DNA from 2 places in the Brevibacillus sp. FSL K6-6036 genome. Region 1 is predicted to be linked to the other one. Evidence: predicted binding sites of a transcription regulator. Region 1 holds the regulator's gene; the other holds the start of a gene.
The links. The regulator LexA, encoded in region 1, represses DNA repair genes until DNA is damaged. The targets are predictions, from matches to a motif close to CGAACATATGTTCG.

Region 1 (8,494 bases):
GCAAAATTTCGCTTCAGGCGCACTTCGCCTCGCACAATCTCCCTGCCGCTGCGGAAGTACGCATCCTTGCTCTCGCCGCTGTAATATAAACTGGCAATGGGAGCACGCCAGTCAACGACAATTGAATCGAATGTGTCGCTCCGAACGATGCCCCTCTTTCCTATGTATACGCTGTCCAACTCGTATGTCTCGTCTTTCAGGAAGTCAACTCGTCCAAAATACGGCTTTTCCAGTCCTTGGTCCTCAAGGTAGCGAAGCTCTTTTCCTTTTTTGTAGTTGACGACCTGTTTCACATAATCGTCCGTAATCTCTTTAACCTCTTTCCGAAGAGTGTCCACTTCCTTTTGGATAATAGAGCGTGTTTCATCGAGTCTCTTCTGTTCATGCTCGTAGTCCGGGTGCTGTACAGTCATTTATATCCTCCTTTCCAAATTGTCAGGTTCAGCATCGCTAGGAGAAGTCCGGTTTTATTTCCACATGGTTTCCGGGCACGGGCTCTTCTTTGTTTCCTCGTAGCCTTCCAATGCCCTCTTCTTTGATTTGATGTTGCTTCCGGATTGGCTCTCTTTTGTTCTCGTTGACGCCTGCCCGTCTTATCCCGCTATATCTTGCCTGTTTACCACACTTGTCTGCCGATCCAGATCCCTGAACCGCAAGCAAGAAGGCCGGCCAAAACACTGGCGCCTGCATAGAACAGCCCTCTGCCGATCTGCCCATCTCCGATGAAGCTTACCACCTCGAGCGAAAAGGTAGAGAACGTAGTAAATCCCCCCATCAGCCCGGTTGTGAACAGAAGGTACATCTCCAAAGACATCAATCCTTTTTCCTTTCCCCACGCATAGAGCAGTCCGATGAGAAAAGAACCGGAGACATTGGCCAGCCATGTCCCCGCCGGCAATCCGGGTTGGTTCATTGCGAGACCGAGACCATAGCGTAGCAATGAACCGACGGCTCCTCCTACGGCAACAGCCAGCCATGCCATCATGGCAATCCCCCCTTCTCTCCTTTTTTGTATGGAACAAAAAGACATCCAGGCAAAAAGCATGGATGTCTTCTTTTTATGTCAAATGGTGCGTTTTAGTGTTTGGGGTTGTTATCCTCGAGGTCTTCCACGTAGCGGATCGATTCGAGATTGGAGCGAAGCGACATTTTCACAGCATCAATGTATTTTTGCCGCAGTTTTTTCTGTTCCTGTTTTTCCTCTTCAGTCAACCCGGCTTCACGAGATTTTTTGGCCAACTCGTTGATCCGTTTGATTTCCGCGTCTGATACCAAAGCCGTTTCCCCTCGCTTTCAATGAATGCCGCTCTATTATATCACATCTCGGCAACGAAGCAAGGGAAAGCTGCAGCTTGTCAATTCCCGACAGGAATTTGAATCGATTGGCCTGGATAAATAATGGCACTTTCCAGCTTGTTCAATTTTTGAATCGCATATACCATATCGCGAACATCCATTTTCGGGTCACTCTTGTAGGTGACCGCCAGCTCCCACAAGCTGTCTCCCGGTTGGACGACGATTTCCTTTACTGGTTGGATCATTTGAGCTTGTTGTACCGTATGATCCCCAGAAGCGAACACTAGTTCTGTCAAAGTGTAAAAAAAGAGAGTGAAAGCGGCAAAAAACAGAATGGCCTGTCCACGCGTAATGCCAAAACGAGCAGTTTTTCTTTCTTCTTTGGCGAAGCGATTAGATACGGTCATTGTACTCATTATTTCATCCCCCTGCAAACGTACGTTCTATCTTCTTGTTCTCATCATAATGCGAACACTTGTTCATGTCAAGAAAAAAAACGAACTTATGTTTGTCGAACGCAGGATCCCATGGTATAATATAGAAAACATGTTCGAGAAGATAGAGGTGTGGTCTATGTCCAAGCTATCCAATAGACAGCAAGCCATCATCGATTTCATCCGCAAAGAAGTAAGGGACAAGGGTTATCCCCCATCTGTCCGTGAAATCGGGGAGGCTGTCGGTCTGGCATCCAGTTCAACTGTTCACGGCCATCTGGCCAGGTTGGAAAAAAAGGGGCTCATCCGCCGCGATCCTACCAAGCCCCGCGCGATTGAGCTGCTGAAGGAAGAGGAGCGCTTTCAAGACGACTTTGACGTATCTGTTGTACGCGTACCGGTGATCGGAAAGGTGACTGCGGGTCAGCCGATCACTGCTGTCGAGCAGGTGGAGGATTACTTCCCACTCCCTGACAGCATCGTGACATCGGACAAGGTGTACATGCTGCGCGTGTCCGGAGACAGTATGATCGAGGCTGGCATCCTGGATGGAGACTACGTGATCGTTCGCCAGCAGAATGTGGCCAATAACGGTGATATCGTCGTCGCCATGACTGAAGAGGACGAGGCAACCGTGAAGCGTTTCTTCAAGGAAAAGAACCATTTCCGGCTGCAGCCTGAAAACGCGACATTGGAGCCGATTATTCTGGATTCTGTAACGATTCTGGGGAAAGTGATTGGCGTGTACCGCTTGATTCACTAGAATAAGAGATTTCGTTGCTTGGATGAGCCATGCCTTATGGCGGACTCTTTGAAAAACGCAATCGACTACGACAAGCTTTCCTTTTCCACCCTGACAGCAAAAAAGGCGTTCGCGATTGCCTCGCGGACGCCTCTTCTTTTCATTTCCTTCGATTCTTTGATCGGTCCTTCTCCTACGAATCCCACTTACAGTGCGACAAAGAACCAGATGATCATCACTACCTGAAGAACAACTTTTACGACCACACTGCCCAAAAAACCGATGAGCGAACCCACTCCCGCTTTAACAGCCCGTTCAAACGGCTGCTTTTGGATCAGCATTTCCACCAGAACGACCAGCACGAACGGCATGATCAGCATGCCAAATGGGGGGAACAAAATCACCCCGAGCAAAATCCCCAGTGCAGCTGCCCACGATGACGCTTTGGAGCCCCCGTACTTCTTGACAAAGTACATGTTGGTGAGTAAATCCGCACCGTAGAGAAGAACACTTAAGACCGCCATTCCCCACCAGAAGGAGGCCGGAAGTCCGGCACCCGGATCAGCAATAAAAAAGTGATACAGCAAGAATCCGCCCCACAATAAAATCGTATCAGGAATGACCGGCAAAAAGATTCCGGCAATACTGAGGATAAACAAGGCCGCTATCACGATCCACAACAAGATCTCCATCCATTGACACTCCCTTCTGTATAGGGTATACGATAAAGTGCGGTTTTCGTTTCCATCGACTCGCTACATTTTGACAGAAACCTGTATATACTCGGTTCTTCTGCGAGTCGTAAAGCCAAACGTCGAATCGGAACATAGATGGTCTCGTCCCTCATTGTTCCCCTGCAGAGTTGCAAATAAAAGAAAGATAATCTGAAAGGACAGAAAATGGCTATGCATTCTCAAACGAAGCGAGATTGGTTTGACCCTTCCTACCTGAAAAAAGGAACCCCTCGGCAGCGGGAAGCCTGGGCAGTCCTCGACAGCTTGGGAATCTTTGATGGGCTCAAAGAGTATCAACCGGTTCTGTGCGGAACGATCCCCCTCGATATTGATGTTGAGGACAGCGATCTTGATTTGATCTGTACGACAGCCGACCTGGATCGGTTTGGCCATGTGTTGAAAGAAAAATACGGGCATTTGGACCGTTTCACACAAGACCGCCGAGAAATCCGCAACATCCCTACGGCGACTGCTTCCTTTTGGTATCGCGGTTTTCAATTGGAGTGTTTTGCTCAACCGATTCCTGTCACAGAGCAAAACGCCTACCGGCATATGATGATCGAAGCACGGCTGCTCCAGCTGTCTGGGCAAGAAGCAGCAAAAGAGATTCGGGCTTTGAAAGAACGGGGGCTGAAAACGGAGCCTGCTTTCGCTCTGTATTACGGGATTGTCGGAGATGATCCTTATCAGGCTTTACTTGAATTGGAAAGATATTCGAATGAACAGCTTAAGCAAGTGATGGCAAATAAACCGACCTAAACGCCGGCCGTAAACCGGAAATACGAATAATGGTAAACTCAGACAACTTGTGTGTCCTTATGCGGGCATAAAATTAAGATGACTTCTGGATACTTCGGAAGTCATCTTTTTTGGATTGCTAGATTTGTCGTTTTACCTTTTATTGGTTAGATTTCAGTTGAAGACGGCAAATCATGATTATTTTTTTTTAAGAGACTGATATAAAATGTACACGAATCCAACATAAATGGGAAGCCAAACGGGTTCAAAGAATCCTGGAACTCGATAATCAGTAATTACAATTTTGTTTGGCCCAAAATCCAATTGTTGAATTAGATCTGAGATCATAAAAATAAAAACCCAAATCATCATCATTGTCGACAACACAATGGAAATCGCAATTTTTTTAATAATATCACCTCGTTATTATCAATAATCATTTCTTAAACGGACTTCAGAAAAGAAATGATCATTTTTGTAAAAACCCGAGTTAGTGTGCATACGCTGGATTAAGTCCGCATTTCATTAAACCCAACCCTCAAATAATATGTTAATAATTTTTTATTTAACCATTAATATACACATCTGTAAACATATTTTAGGTATTTTGTTCTAAATTTTGCATTGTAAAGGGGGTTAATCTTTATTAGCAGCATCCCATCCAACTTTAGTCAAATAAATTCATAAAAAAAGCCTTAAAGTTAATAGGAAAGCAAGTTTCCCATCTACTTTAAGGCGTATCTAACTTATAAAGCTGAAACCTAGTTAAAATTAAACTAAACAAGTTTTGTTTCTTTTTAGGGTCCAAAGAAATACAAGTACTCTTTCCCCTAAATATTAATACGTATTCATATACTGCTCGCGCTCCCACTCCGTTACACGGGTGCGGAACATATCCCACTCGATTTCCTTCGCGTCAACGAAGTGCATCAGTGCGTGTTCGCCAAGCGCTTCGCAGATCACCGGATCGGCCTTCAGGCATTCGATCGCGTCCTTGAGGGTAGCCGGCAAGCTGGCGATGCCCGCTGCTTCACGCTCAGCCTCGTTCATGATGTAGATATTGCGATCGACAGCCGGCGGCAGCTCAAGCTTGTTCTTGATTCCGTCAAGACCTGCTTTCAGCATCACGGCGAGAGCCAGATATGGGTTGGCGGCAGGGTCCGGGTTGCGAACCTCAATCCGGGTGCTCATACCGCGAGATGCCGGAATCCGTACAAGCGGAGAGCGGTTTTTCGCCGACCATGCTACATAGCAAGGAGCTTCATAGCCCGGTACGAGGCGCTTGTAGGAGTTCACCAGCGGATTGGTGATGGCGGCAAAACCGCGGGCGTGCTTCAGAATACCGGCTAAGTATTGCTTCGCCGTTTTGCTCAGGCCGAGGGTATCCTTGTCGTCAAAAAATGCGTTTTTCTCCCCGATGAAGAGAGACTGGTGGGTGTGCATGCCGGAGCCGGCGACACCATACATCGGCTTGGGCATGAACGTTGCGTGCAATCCGTGCTTGCGTGCGATCGTTTTCACCACCAGTTTAAACGTGAGAATCTGGTCCGCAGCTTGGATGGCATCTGCGTATTTGAAGTCGACTTCGTGTTGGCCAGGCGCAGTTTCGTGATGGGATGCTTCCACCTCAAATCCCATTCTCTCCAGCGTGAGAACGATGTCACGGCGGCAGTTTTCACCCAGATCAAGCGGAGCGAAATCAAAGTATCCGCCCTGGTCGTTCAAATCCAAGGTCGGCTCGCCTTTGTCATCCATCTTGAACAGGAAGAACTCCGGCTCCGGTCCGACGTTGAAGTTCGTGTAGCCCATCTCTTCGGCTTCTTTCAGCGCCCGTTTCAGGATGTAGCGAGGGTCCCCTTCAAACGGAGTTCCATCTGGATTGTAAATGTCACAGATCAGGCGAGCGACATTTCCATGCTCATTCCCCCACGGGAAAATGACCCATGTATCGAGATCCGGCACCAGATACATGTCGGATTCCTCGATGCGGACAAAGCCTTCGATCGAAGAACCGTCGAACATCATCTTGTTGTCCAGAGCTTTGGGCAATTGGGAGATCGGAATCTCGACGTTTTTAATGATCCCCATCAGATCAGTGAACTGCAGGCGAATGTAGTTTACATTCTCTTCTTTGGCCAAACGAAAGATGTCTTCTTTGGTGTACTTGCTCACGTTTCTCTCCTCCTATAGTCGTATGCATGTATCAGTGGAAGAAGCGGGAAAGCTCTCCACGTATCAACGCATGCTCGCTTGGGCGATTTGCGTTGCTGAAAAATATTTGTTGTTTGAGGAGCTGATGAAGCTCTTGCTCGGTAAGTTCCTTCCGCTTGGCCTCCGAACTGACGGTAATTTCCGTCTGCTCCGGAACAGGGTCTTGCAGCTGAAGCACCTGTTTGATTCCGGCAATGTTCAGTCCTTTTTCAATCAAGGCCTTCACTTCCAGCAAGCGGTCGACATCATTAAAAGAAAAAAGCCGCTGCTTTCCTTCTGTACGTGCAGGCTGTATCAGTCCGTTCTGCTCATAGTAACGGATCTGCCGCGCAGTCAGATCAGTCAGCTTCATGACGATACCAATGGGAAACAGCGCCATGTTTCGACGAAGGTCATCACTCATGACTTGTCCCTCCTTTGAAATCATTCCTTGCTTGCTATTGTATGATTCAAAAGCAACTCTGTCAACGGATGTCAGAAAAGATTACACAAAAAAGTAATAAAAAAGCGACAAGCCGCTGTTTGTGCTTATCGCCTCATAAACAACTCCGATTGATCTTTGCTAGTCTCTTCCGGGAATATCGAGCAAGCCCTTTTCCAGCAGGCCGTCAAGCGCTGTCAGGATGCCCACCTTCACATGGGAGTACGTAAGTCCGCCCTGCACAAACCCGAGGTAAGGGGGACGAATCGGTCCGTCTGCAGAAAACTCGATACTGGCTCCCTGAATAAACGTCCCGGCCGCCATAATGACCGGATCGGCATAGCCCGGCATCTCACTGGGGTAAGGCGTAACATGGGAATCGACAGGCGCTGCCTTCTGGATTCCCTGACAGAAAGCAATCAGCCGTTCGGCACTCCCAAACTCGACAGACTGGATCAAATCCGTACGAGGATCGTTCCATAGCGGGTTCGTCCGAAAGCCCAGGCGCTCAAGCAAAGCCGAGGAAAAGACCGCGCCCTTCAACGCCTCGCCTACCACGTGCGGCGCGAGGAAGAAGCCTTGGAACATTTCCAGCAGGGAGTACAGCGATGCCCCTCCTTCGGCTCCAATCCCGGGGGCCGCCATGCGGTAGGAAGCTCTCTTGACCAATTCCTTCTTGCCGACGATATAGCCGCCGGTTTTGACCAAGCCGCCTCCGGGGTTCTTGATCAGCGAGCCTGCCATGATGTCTGCTCCGACCTGGAGCGGCTCCAGCTCCTCCGTGAATTCCCCATAGCAATTGTCCACGAAGACGATCAGTTCGGGATTGATCTCTTTGACAAACTGAATCATCTCTTTCAGCTTGGCAATCGTAAAGGACGGACGGTCTGCGTAGCCGCGAGATCTCTGGATACCGATTACCTTTGTTTTCGGAGTGATGGCTGCCGCTACTGCGGGAAAGTCGATCTCTCCGGTAGGAGCAAGCGGCACATACTGGTACCCGATGCCGTACTCCCTTAGCGAGCCTTGCCCCTCTCCGCGGACGCCCACCACTTCCTCCAGCGTATCGTATGGCTTTCCGGTAATGTAAAGAAGGTCGTCACCGGGGCGCAGCAAACCAAAAAGAGAAATAGCGATCGCATGTGTCCCAGAAATGATATGAGGGCGTACAAGCGCATCCTCTCCACCGAACACATCCGCATAAATCGACTCCAGCGCCGCCCGACCGGAATCATCGTATCCATACCCGGTCGAGGGCGCAAAATGAAATTCATTCACTTCATGCTTTTGAAAGGAACGCAGCACTTTCAACTGATTATAGTCGACCAGGGCAGCGATCTCTTGATGCCGCCCTGTGATCATTTGTTCTACTTCTTCTACGATGGGGCGCAGACGCTCCCCGTGGGCAAATAAGGAAAACATGTGCTACTTACCAACTCTCTTCTTCAGTCTCTGGTTTTTCCAGGAGAAAAGGAGCAATCCTTCCGTAGATGGGATGATCTCTGTTCACTCTGACAGAAATCCGATAGGAGGAATCCGCTTCGTCAAATTCCTGTTCCATCTCTACCCCTTCCCTGTGCAAAAGCGACAGGATGTCGCCGCGCTCTGCCGGGACGATCAAGGTATAGCGATCAAACGAGGAGTAGACGTAGCCTTCAATCCGCTTTAGCAATTCGGCGCGGTCCTCCTGCCGAATTGCCGAGATCAAAATCGAGTCTTCCACCTTCGGCAGGTATGTTCCCTCCATAATCAAATCCGCTTTGTTGTAGACAACGAGCTGCGGGATGTCATCTGCTTTCAGCTCCCGCAGAATGCGATATACGACCTCCATATGAATCTCCAGGTCAGGATGATGCGCGTCGACCACATGCAGGATCAGATCCGCTTCTTTCACACCTTCCAGCGTAGAACGAAAAGC
Region 2 (8,494 bases), 1.2 Mb from region 1:
GCCCGGTACCCCAGAGCTCCTGCATCCCGACGTAAGCGACAAGCGACGAATCCTTCAACCCGATGATAAACTGGTTGCCGAGCGGAGGGATGGCCCGTTTGAATGCCTGCGGCAGGATGATCCGGCGCATCGCCAGCGGATAGGACATCCCCAGCGATTTGGCTGCCTCCATCTGTCCGCGGTCGATGGACTGGATAGAGCCGCGAAAAATCTCGGCAATGTAGGCCCCGTTGTGAATGGCGAGCGCAAAAGCGCCGGCCCAAAAGGAAGAGAGCGTGACGATCTCGGTTATCCCGAAGTAGAGCACCATGATTTGTACGATCAGGGGCGTTCCGCGGATGACCGTTATATACACGTGGGCAATCGTTTGCAGCGCCTTGGAATGAGAGATGCGGAAAAAGGCAATCAGCAGACCGACGCCACACCCCATGATCAGGGAGATCGCCGTTAACCGGAGTGTTAAGAATGTCGCCTCCAAAAACATGGGATAGCTGGACAAAAGGATGTCAAACATATTGGTTCACCCCATTTTTAAAAATAGGGGCGCCCGTAACAGACGCCCACTGGCCGCGGAAAGGGTTATTCACTTCCCAAAATGTTGCGTCCAAACCATTTCTCGCTGATCTTCTGATAGGTGCCGTCCTTGATGATCTCGTCCAGAGCCTTGTTCACCTTCTCCAGCAGCTCTTTATCGTCCTTGCGCAGCGCAATCCCCTGATTGTCATGGCTGAGCGGCTCCCCGACATCCTTGATCTTGTCCGGCACTTCCTTCATGTAGCGGAAGCCGACCATCTGATCCGTGATCACCGCGTCCAGGCGGCCTGTCGGCAGATCCATCAATGCCGTGACATCGCTGTCATACGTCGTGATGTTGCTTTTGTCTGTCAATTTCAGCGCCTGCTGTTCATAGCTGGATGACTTTTGGACACCGATTCGCTTGCCTTTCAAATCGTCGGCTGACTTGATCGAGTCGTTGCCGGCCGCGACGAAAATTTGAGCGCCGGAGCGATAGTATACGTTGGAGAACGCAACGGCTTTTTCCCGCTCAGGCGTAATCGTCAAGCTGCCGATGACCGTATCGTATTTCTTCGCTTGCAGCCCCTGGATGATCGTTTCAAACGGGTTGGTGATCGGCACGGGGTTCATCCCCATTTTTTCTGCCAGCGCCTGCCCGATCTCCACGTCGAAGCCCATCAGCTCCCCGTTTTCTTTAAAGTTAAACGGCTTGTACACACCGCTCATCGCGTACGTAAAGTCTTTCTTGTTCGGGTCTTTGGCCCCCTGTTCCCCGGCTGTTCCCCCCGTGCTCTGGGACGTTCCACAGGCCGACAATACGAGCGAGCCAAAAAGCAAGGTGGAGAGTACCCCCATCGTCCATTTCTTTTTCATTTTCATCGTGATGCCCCCTTTTATCGTTGTCTTTCCTTGCTTTACAAAATGCTGTTTAAAAACTGTCGGGTTCTTTCCTGCTGCGGGTTGGTAAAGAAATGCTCCGGCTCCCCTTGCTCCAGGATCTGCCCGTTGTCCATGAAAACAGCCCGGTCGGCCACTTCGCGGGCGAAGCCCATCTCGTGCGTGACCACGACCATCGTCATGCCTTCCTTCGCCAGCTGCTTCATCACCTGCAGTACCTCCCCGACGAGTTCGGGATCGAGCGCCGAGGTCGGCTCGTCAAACAACATGATTTTCGGCTTCATCGCCAGTGCCCGCGCGATGGCGACACGCTGCTTTTGTCCGCCGGAGAGCATGTCCGGATAAACGTCGGCCTTGTCCCTCATTCCCACTTTTTCCAGCAGGGCGTACGCTTCTTCCCGCGCCCTGTCGGGGGGAGTCTTTTTTACGTGGACAGGCGCTTCGATCACGTTTTCCAGGACCGTCTTGTGCGGAAACAGGTTGAAGTGCTGAAAGACCATCCCGACTTCTGTCCGGAATTTGTTCAAATCCGTCGTCTTCGGGTCGATCCTCTGGCCGTTGACGTGAATCTCCCCCTGATCATGCATTTCCAAAAAGTTCAGACATCGCAGCAAGGTACTTTTTCCCGAGCCGCTGGCCCCCAGCAAAACTACCACTTCTCTCTCGCCCACCTGCAGATCTACGCCTTTCAAGACGGTAAGCGAGCCAAACGACTTGTACAAATTTTTCACTTCAATCATTTTTGTGCTTGCCCCCCTTCCGGTAATTCGTGGTGAATAATCAAATCATGAAAATGCATACATATACTTTTCCGAATTGTGAAAATAGTTTCTGTTTTGATTATATTTACTCAATAGCATTCTGTCACCCTTTTTTTCGCAAAAAAGAAAGGCTCGTCTTTTCGGGACAAATAAGCCTTTCCAGTTGGGACTGTATTCTCTATGCATCTTTGAAACTATTTTGCGAGCAACCGTCCAGGCCAAATGCGCTGTATCAACAAAAAACACCCCGACCGAAAGCGGCCGGAGTGTTTGGGTTTTGTTATTCAAATCGTTGCCGGCGCTTTGGCCAGTTGTTACTTCACGACAAGCTTGGCGATCATTTTGCCGTGGTCAGGTCCGCAAATCACGTTACAGAAGATCTTGTACTCTCCTGCTTTGTCGATGGTCATCGTTTTGCTGCCCTCGTTTTGGATATCTACATCCAGGCCTTCGATGCCGATCCCATGGAAGCCCTCAGTCGATTTGAAGTTGATCGTGAACGGCTCTCCTGCTTTCACCTCGAAAGATTCCTGGTTAAACTTCCAGTTGCTAGCTTCGATGTTGATTGCGTTTTCAGTGGCTGCTGCAGGCGCTTGTTCGCCTCCTGCCGCTGCTTCTTTTTTGTCTCCTCCGCAGCCCGCAAGCATAGCGGAAATGGCCACTGCCGAAATCAGTAAACCCCACGTTTTTTTCATAAGGCACCCTTCTTTCATGCAATTTCTGCAAGTTCTACAATTTCATTATAGCGAAAGAAGGCCGTCCAAAATCTGGCAGTCTGTGAATGAATCTTGACGAACCTGAGAACGATTGGTGAACTTTGGCAAAAACTAGGAAAGCCCTTACCTTTTACTATGTTTCCCTGCTCTGCGACAGGAGAGATATAGAAGACGGTCATTTCGGGAAAGCACTTCCAGCGAAAGGGCTGTCCCTGAGCCGAAAGAAGAGAGTGAGCCTCAAGATTTGATCGCAAATCAAGTTCGACACAACTTCACGAGTTTCTTCCTTATTATGGCAAACCACGCACTGAGCTGTACATCCTAAAAGCTCGCCCTTTTTGTTTTAACGACGCGCACCAGATCTTCAACCCCGATCCACTGCGCCTCCCAGTCGTTGACCAGCTTGAATTTCTTTTGTCCCACATCGATATTCCGCACGACCCCCCAGGCTGTCTCGACCACTCCCAGTCCCCCGGCTGTTTCGCGAAACCAGGAAACGGTGATCGCGTAGTCGTACTGCGTCGAATCGTAGACGCGGAAGCACATTTCGCCAAAATCGTCTTCGTCCACGACCGGGCGTCCAACAAGAGGCAGCGCCGGGCTTTCCTCGCCGCCTTTCGTCAGCGACAACGCGTGTTTCAAAACTGCCATCTCCATACTTCCTGAAAAGTCTTCGATGTTCTTAGCCATTCCGGTACCCTCCAACAGGAACATTTGTTCTTATTCTACTCCTTTTTTGCGAATATGCAAATGGAGGATTTTGTAGCGCTCTTGCCCCCAGCTTCGTCAAATAAGCAATGAGCAAGGAGGTGATTCCCTTCGAACCGCTAGCCAAGAGAAGAGAGCAGGTCATCAAGGAGTGGGTGGCCACGCACCATGCCCTGGTCTTTCGAACAGCCTATTACTATGTAAAAAATAGAGCAATCGCCGAGGATTTGACCCAGGAGGTGTTCGTGAAAGCCTTTCAAAAATTTGATTCCTTTCGCGAAGACGCCAATCCGAAGACCTGGCTTTACCGGATTGCCATAAACACCGCCAAGGATTATTTGCGATCATGGAATCATCGGCATCTTTTTTTACTTCCGTTTTTTTTGAAAGGAGCTCCTCTCAGTCTATCGAGGAGCAGGTTATGCAGCAGTTTCAAAATGACGAGCTGGTCCAAAACGTCATGGGGCTTCCGACCAAATACAGGGAAGTCATTGTGCTCTACTACTTTGAAGAGATGCGAACGCCCGACATTGCCGAGCTTTTGGGACTGAAGGATTCAACAGTGCGGGTCAGGCTTTCGCGAGGCTTGGAAAAGCTGAGGCAATTGCTGAAAGGAGGAGATCAGGATTGGACATCCTTGACCGACAGCTGAAACAACGAAAGGAACTGGTACACGACTCGCTCAGACTGACCCAGGAGGAAGTGTCCCGGCTGGAACAAAGAACGCTCGCTTCCCAAGCAATGGCTAAAAGTGGAAAAAAACGATTTCTTGTCCGCACATGTGCCATAGCTGGCGTCGCGGCAGTGGCCGCCATCCTTCTTTGGGCCGGTCCGCTCGCTCAGCTTCCGGAAGAAAATCCAAGCCAGTTGGTTTCTCCTCCTGTGACGACGCCCAATCACCAGCAGACGCCAGCCCCTGCACTGCCCGAAGCACCCAAACAGACTGTCGCCTGGCAGACAGAAGCGGATAAACTGGCTTTTTACCGCGTATTTTCGCTCGGCATGACCTATGACGAAGCAAAGGCGCTCTTCCCCGAATTGGGAGAACTGCAGCCGCTTGGGGGAATTGAAAGCCTGGGTGCGGACGGCTTGCAAGAAGCCTTCATGCCCGTCACCTTGAGAGACGAGCAGGTACAGCTGACGCTCTCTTTTGAACACGGCTTCCTCTATGCTGCCCGATACCAGATCGAAAGCAAAGACGAACAGAGGATCATGCAGAAAAAAGCCGAGCTGGAGACGTTCTATGCAAGCGATTTTGGCTCGCCAAAAGAAGAAGCGCTTGAATCGGGAACGAGTTCGGCATGGAGCCCCTTCTTTGGGCTCGGTCTGACGAAAAACTGGGACGGCCGCTACATCCTCATCTGGGGGCTGCAAGGAGGTGAAGAGGCATTGGAGGAGCTATACCGGGATCGAGAGTTTACCGTCCAGGAAGCGATTGAGCGGGCGCTGTCGGAGCAGCCGGAGTTTCCTGCCCGCACAGGTGAAACCAGGCAAGTCCGTGTCGAAGGAATACCCGAGACACTGGCAACCACCAGCCTGCGAACGAAGGTCAAGCTGCAGACGAGAGACAGCTATCTCGTTACATTTGAACGGATGTGGACGATTCAGGGTGGCGACAATCGCCAAATGACGATCCCTAGCTACTGGACCTACGAGGTAACAGAGAAACAGGTGAAGCTGGTGGACAGCTATGTTGCAGATCGAGAGGTGATGGAGTATCTACATGCTGCTGCGCCCCCGCCGAAAGGCTGATCGCAGCTCGTGGGGTGGCTTGCTGAAACAGGAAAAGGCGCGTATTCGCGCCCCAGGCTGTCGAGAAAGTCGACAGCCATTTTTATTTCCCTGTATTTTATGACGACACCGCGTTAATGTGTTATAATATTCTTGTAATTACATTTACTGGCGGGTGATTATTGTGCTTTCCTCTAATGAAAAAAAGCAACAAATGCAATATGAATTTGTATGCCTTGATGAGTTGGTCCCGGAGGACCATTTGCTACGAGTTATTCAAAAGCATGTAGACTTCTCTTTCATCCGAGAAAAAGTACGCCAATACTATTGTGAAGATAACGGTAGACCAGCCATTGATCCGGTGGTTTTATTTAAAATGATTTTCATTGGATACCTTTACGGTATCCGGTCAGAAAGACAACTCGAAAAGGAAATTCAGACGAATATCGCTTACCGCTGGTTTCTTGGCCTTTCACTAACAGATCGAGTTCCAGACCACACTACCATCAGTTGGAATCGTCGAACTCGTTTTAAAAACACAAATGTTTTCCAAGAGATTTTTGATGAAATCGTTCGCCTTGCTATCCAACATCGCATGGTTGGCGGACGTGTTTTGATAAGTGATTCCACTCATCTGAAAGCAAATGCGAACAAACGTAAATTTAAGAAGCATGTTATTGAAAAATCTAGTCGAGCCTACCTTAGTGATTTAGAAGCAGCCATTAATGAAGACCGTGAAGCACACGGAAAAAAGGATTGAAGCCTAGAGAGGATGTGAAGGAAGAAAAGGAAATCAAGGTGAGTACTACTGATCCGGACAGTGGTTACATGGTTCGTGACGGAAAGCCTGAAGGCTTTTTCTATCTCGATCATCGGACAGTCGATCATAAGTACAATATCATAACTGATGTACACGTGACTGCGGGTAACGTTCATGATTCTGTTCCTTATGTAGATCGGCTACAACACCAAATTGAGAAGTTTGGGTTTACAGATACCATTGAAGCCGTTGCATTGGATGCTGGCTATTTAACTACTCCAATCTGCAAGGCTCTGCACGATCTAAATATCTTTGCCGTCATTGGCCATCGAGCTTTTTCACCTGTTAAAGGCCTTATCGCCAAATGGCGGTTTAAATATGATCCCGAAAAGAATGTCTATATTTGCCCCCAAAAACATGAGCTTGCTTATTCGACAACTGACCGTAACGGATACAGAATGTATAAGTCAAATAAAGAAATATGTAAGGCATGTCCGATGCTCACTATGTGTACACGGTCAAAAAATCACCAAAAGGTGATAACCAGGCATGTATGGGAAGAGAGTAAAGAATGGGTTCGACAGAACCGCTTAAGTAAGTCAGGAAAATACCTATACAGGTTGAGATACCAAACGATAGAGCGAAGTTTTGCAGATGCCAAAGAACTGCATGGACTTCGCTATTGTAGGTTGCGCGGACGTGAAAATGTCCAAGAGCAAGCGTTGCTGACAGCAACCGTTCAAAATATAAAAAAGATAGCACTCCACCTTGCAAAGGCATGTTAGGTGTGGTGCTATCTAAGACTTCCAGCACTTCGTGCTCAATTTTATTGTTATGAAAGAAGAAACTCCAACATATTGTGGGGTTTCTCGACAGCCTGAGGCGCGTATTCGCGCCCTACCCTTTCTCTATATGTCTTTGAGATCGATGACGTAATAGTGAAACTCGGCAACAGCTTCAAAACCTATCGACTGATAGAGGTTCAAAGCACGCCTGTGATGAGTGACCACTCCCAGACGAACCTGTTTGCAGCGCTCTGCCAGGAGTTTCCCTACACGCGCAAGCATATCATGGCCGTAGCCTTTTCCTTGGTATTGCGGGAGAACGCAAACACTACATTCAATGAGAGTCAAGGGGTCCCGTAAGGTCTTCGTTTAGAGGTTATAAGACTGCAGGAGCAAAACGATATTCTACAAAAAACGGACTCGCGTGAAACCTTTACATTCTTAAAAAATTTCCCAGCAAGTAAAATAGCAAAACAAGTGTAACGATGGTTGGAACCAAGGTGATTCTGTTCCATTTGTACTTACGCGAAAGCACACAGCTCCAGATAACAAAAACAATCGCCACACTCAGCATTGTGACCATGTAGATCATAAGATTCAGATTCCCCTCCCCTGCAAGACCGATCTTTTCCTTTTGCCAACCGGACATGTCGTAGAGATAGATCTGCATGATTGGTACAAAAAAAACTCCCTGGGCAATGCATCCAGCTTCTGCATATGCCCAAGGAGGTCTCTCGTTTCAGCTTTTGTCTTTCCTTAGTCGTCGCACTTCTCCGCTTTCCCCTCAGCCAGCGCGGTCTTGAAAGAAGAACCGCAGCCGCAGGAAGCGACCGCGTTCGGATTATGAATGGAAAACCCTCCGCCCATCATCGATTCCTTGTAGTCGATTTCCGTGCCTTTGATATATAGGTAGCTGTCTTTGTCGACAACAATCTTGACTCCATTTTGTTCAAAGGTTTGGTCGCCTTCTTTGATTTCCTGATCCCAACCCATCCCGTAGGTAAAGCCACTGCACCCACCCGGGCGGACACCTACGCGCAAAAACAGGTTAGGGTTGTTCTCTGCCGCCAGCATTTCTTTTACCTTCAGGGCGGCTTGCTCGGACATGGTAATCATTCGTTTCCCTCCTTGTCAGCCGTTGTTACTATGATGCGGCGTTCTCCTTACAGTATACCGAAGAAGCACCTGTGCTCTCAAGACTGCGCTGCACTTTGGCGGGCCCAAAAAGGCAGCAAAAAAAGAGGGTTGCCCCCTCTTATGCAAAATAGGCCTTTTTATCCAAAATATAAAAGCAGTAGGACTGCTTCTTTTTACCTACCTTGGACAGATTATGATCCATTTGGTTCAGCTCGTTGTGAAGTTGATCAATCTTCTTGCTGTATTCCAGTACTTCTGGATGATCCAACCCAAACTCTAACCCCATACTAACCATACGCTGTCGAAGGAGTTCAATTTTTTCAAGCAAAACGTCCCGCATTGCTGAAGCTCCTCCTAAAGATCATTAAGGCTTTCGTACCTTTATTTTACAAGATGATAAGACATTAGGCAAACAAATTTTCCTTTTATAACCATGAAAGATCTGGAAATTTGGCGACATTTGTTATATTTTTACAAACGATA

Region 2: the regulator LexA is predicted to act here: its motif matches at 3,598-3,611, upstream of NST37_RS20030 (YolD-like family protein).

Annotation. Positions count from the first base shown of each region.
Region 1 is NZ_CP150173.1:2,861,661-2,870,154, forward strand. Features, by position in the region: gene NST37_RS14370 (UvrD-helicase domain-containing protein) at 1-413, opposite strand, end outside; gene crcB (fluoride efflux transporter CrcB) at 617-985, opposite strand; gene NST37_RS14380 (DUF896 domain-containing protein) at 1,078-1,275, opposite strand; gene NST37_RS14385 (LysM peptidoglycan-binding domain-containing protein) at 1,356-1,712, opposite strand; gene lexA (transcriptional repressor LexA) at 1,870-2,493, shown strand; gene NST37_RS14395 (DUF456 family protein) at 2,679-3,164, opposite strand; gene NST37_RS14400 (DUF4269 domain-containing protein) at 3,372-3,965, shown strand; gene glnA (type I glutamate--ammonia ligase) at 4,782-6,116, opposite strand; gene NST37_RS14410 (MerR family transcriptional regulator) at 6,148-6,558, opposite strand; gene NST37_RS14415 (methionine gamma-lyase family protein) at 6,718-7,998, opposite strand; gene hflX (GTPase HflX) at 8,006-8,494, opposite strand, start outside.
Region 2 is NZ_CP150173.1:4,032,539-4,041,032, forward strand. Features, by position in the region: gene NST37_RS20010 (amino acid ABC transporter permease) at 1-514, opposite strand, end outside; gene NST37_RS20015 (ABC transporter substrate-binding protein) at 580-1,395, opposite strand; gene NST37_RS20020 (amino acid ABC transporter ATP-binding protein) at 1,431-2,153, opposite strand; gene NST37_RS20025 (cupredoxin domain-containing protein) at 2,489-2,869, opposite strand; gene NST37_RS20030 (YolD-like family protein) at 3,212-3,580, opposite strand; gene NST37_RS20035 (sigma-70 family RNA polymerase sigma factor) at 4,020-4,250, shown strand; gene NST37_RS20040 (hypothetical protein) at 4,226-5,350, shown strand; one part of gene NST37_RS20045 (IS1182 family transposase) at 5,544-6,084, shown strand; one part of gene NST37_RS20045 (IS1182 family transposase) at 6,084-6,874, shown strand; gene erpA (iron-sulfur cluster insertion protein ErpA) at 7,631-7,990, opposite strand; gene NST37_RS20055 (aspartyl-phosphate phosphatase Spo0E family protein) at 8,130-8,351, opposite strand.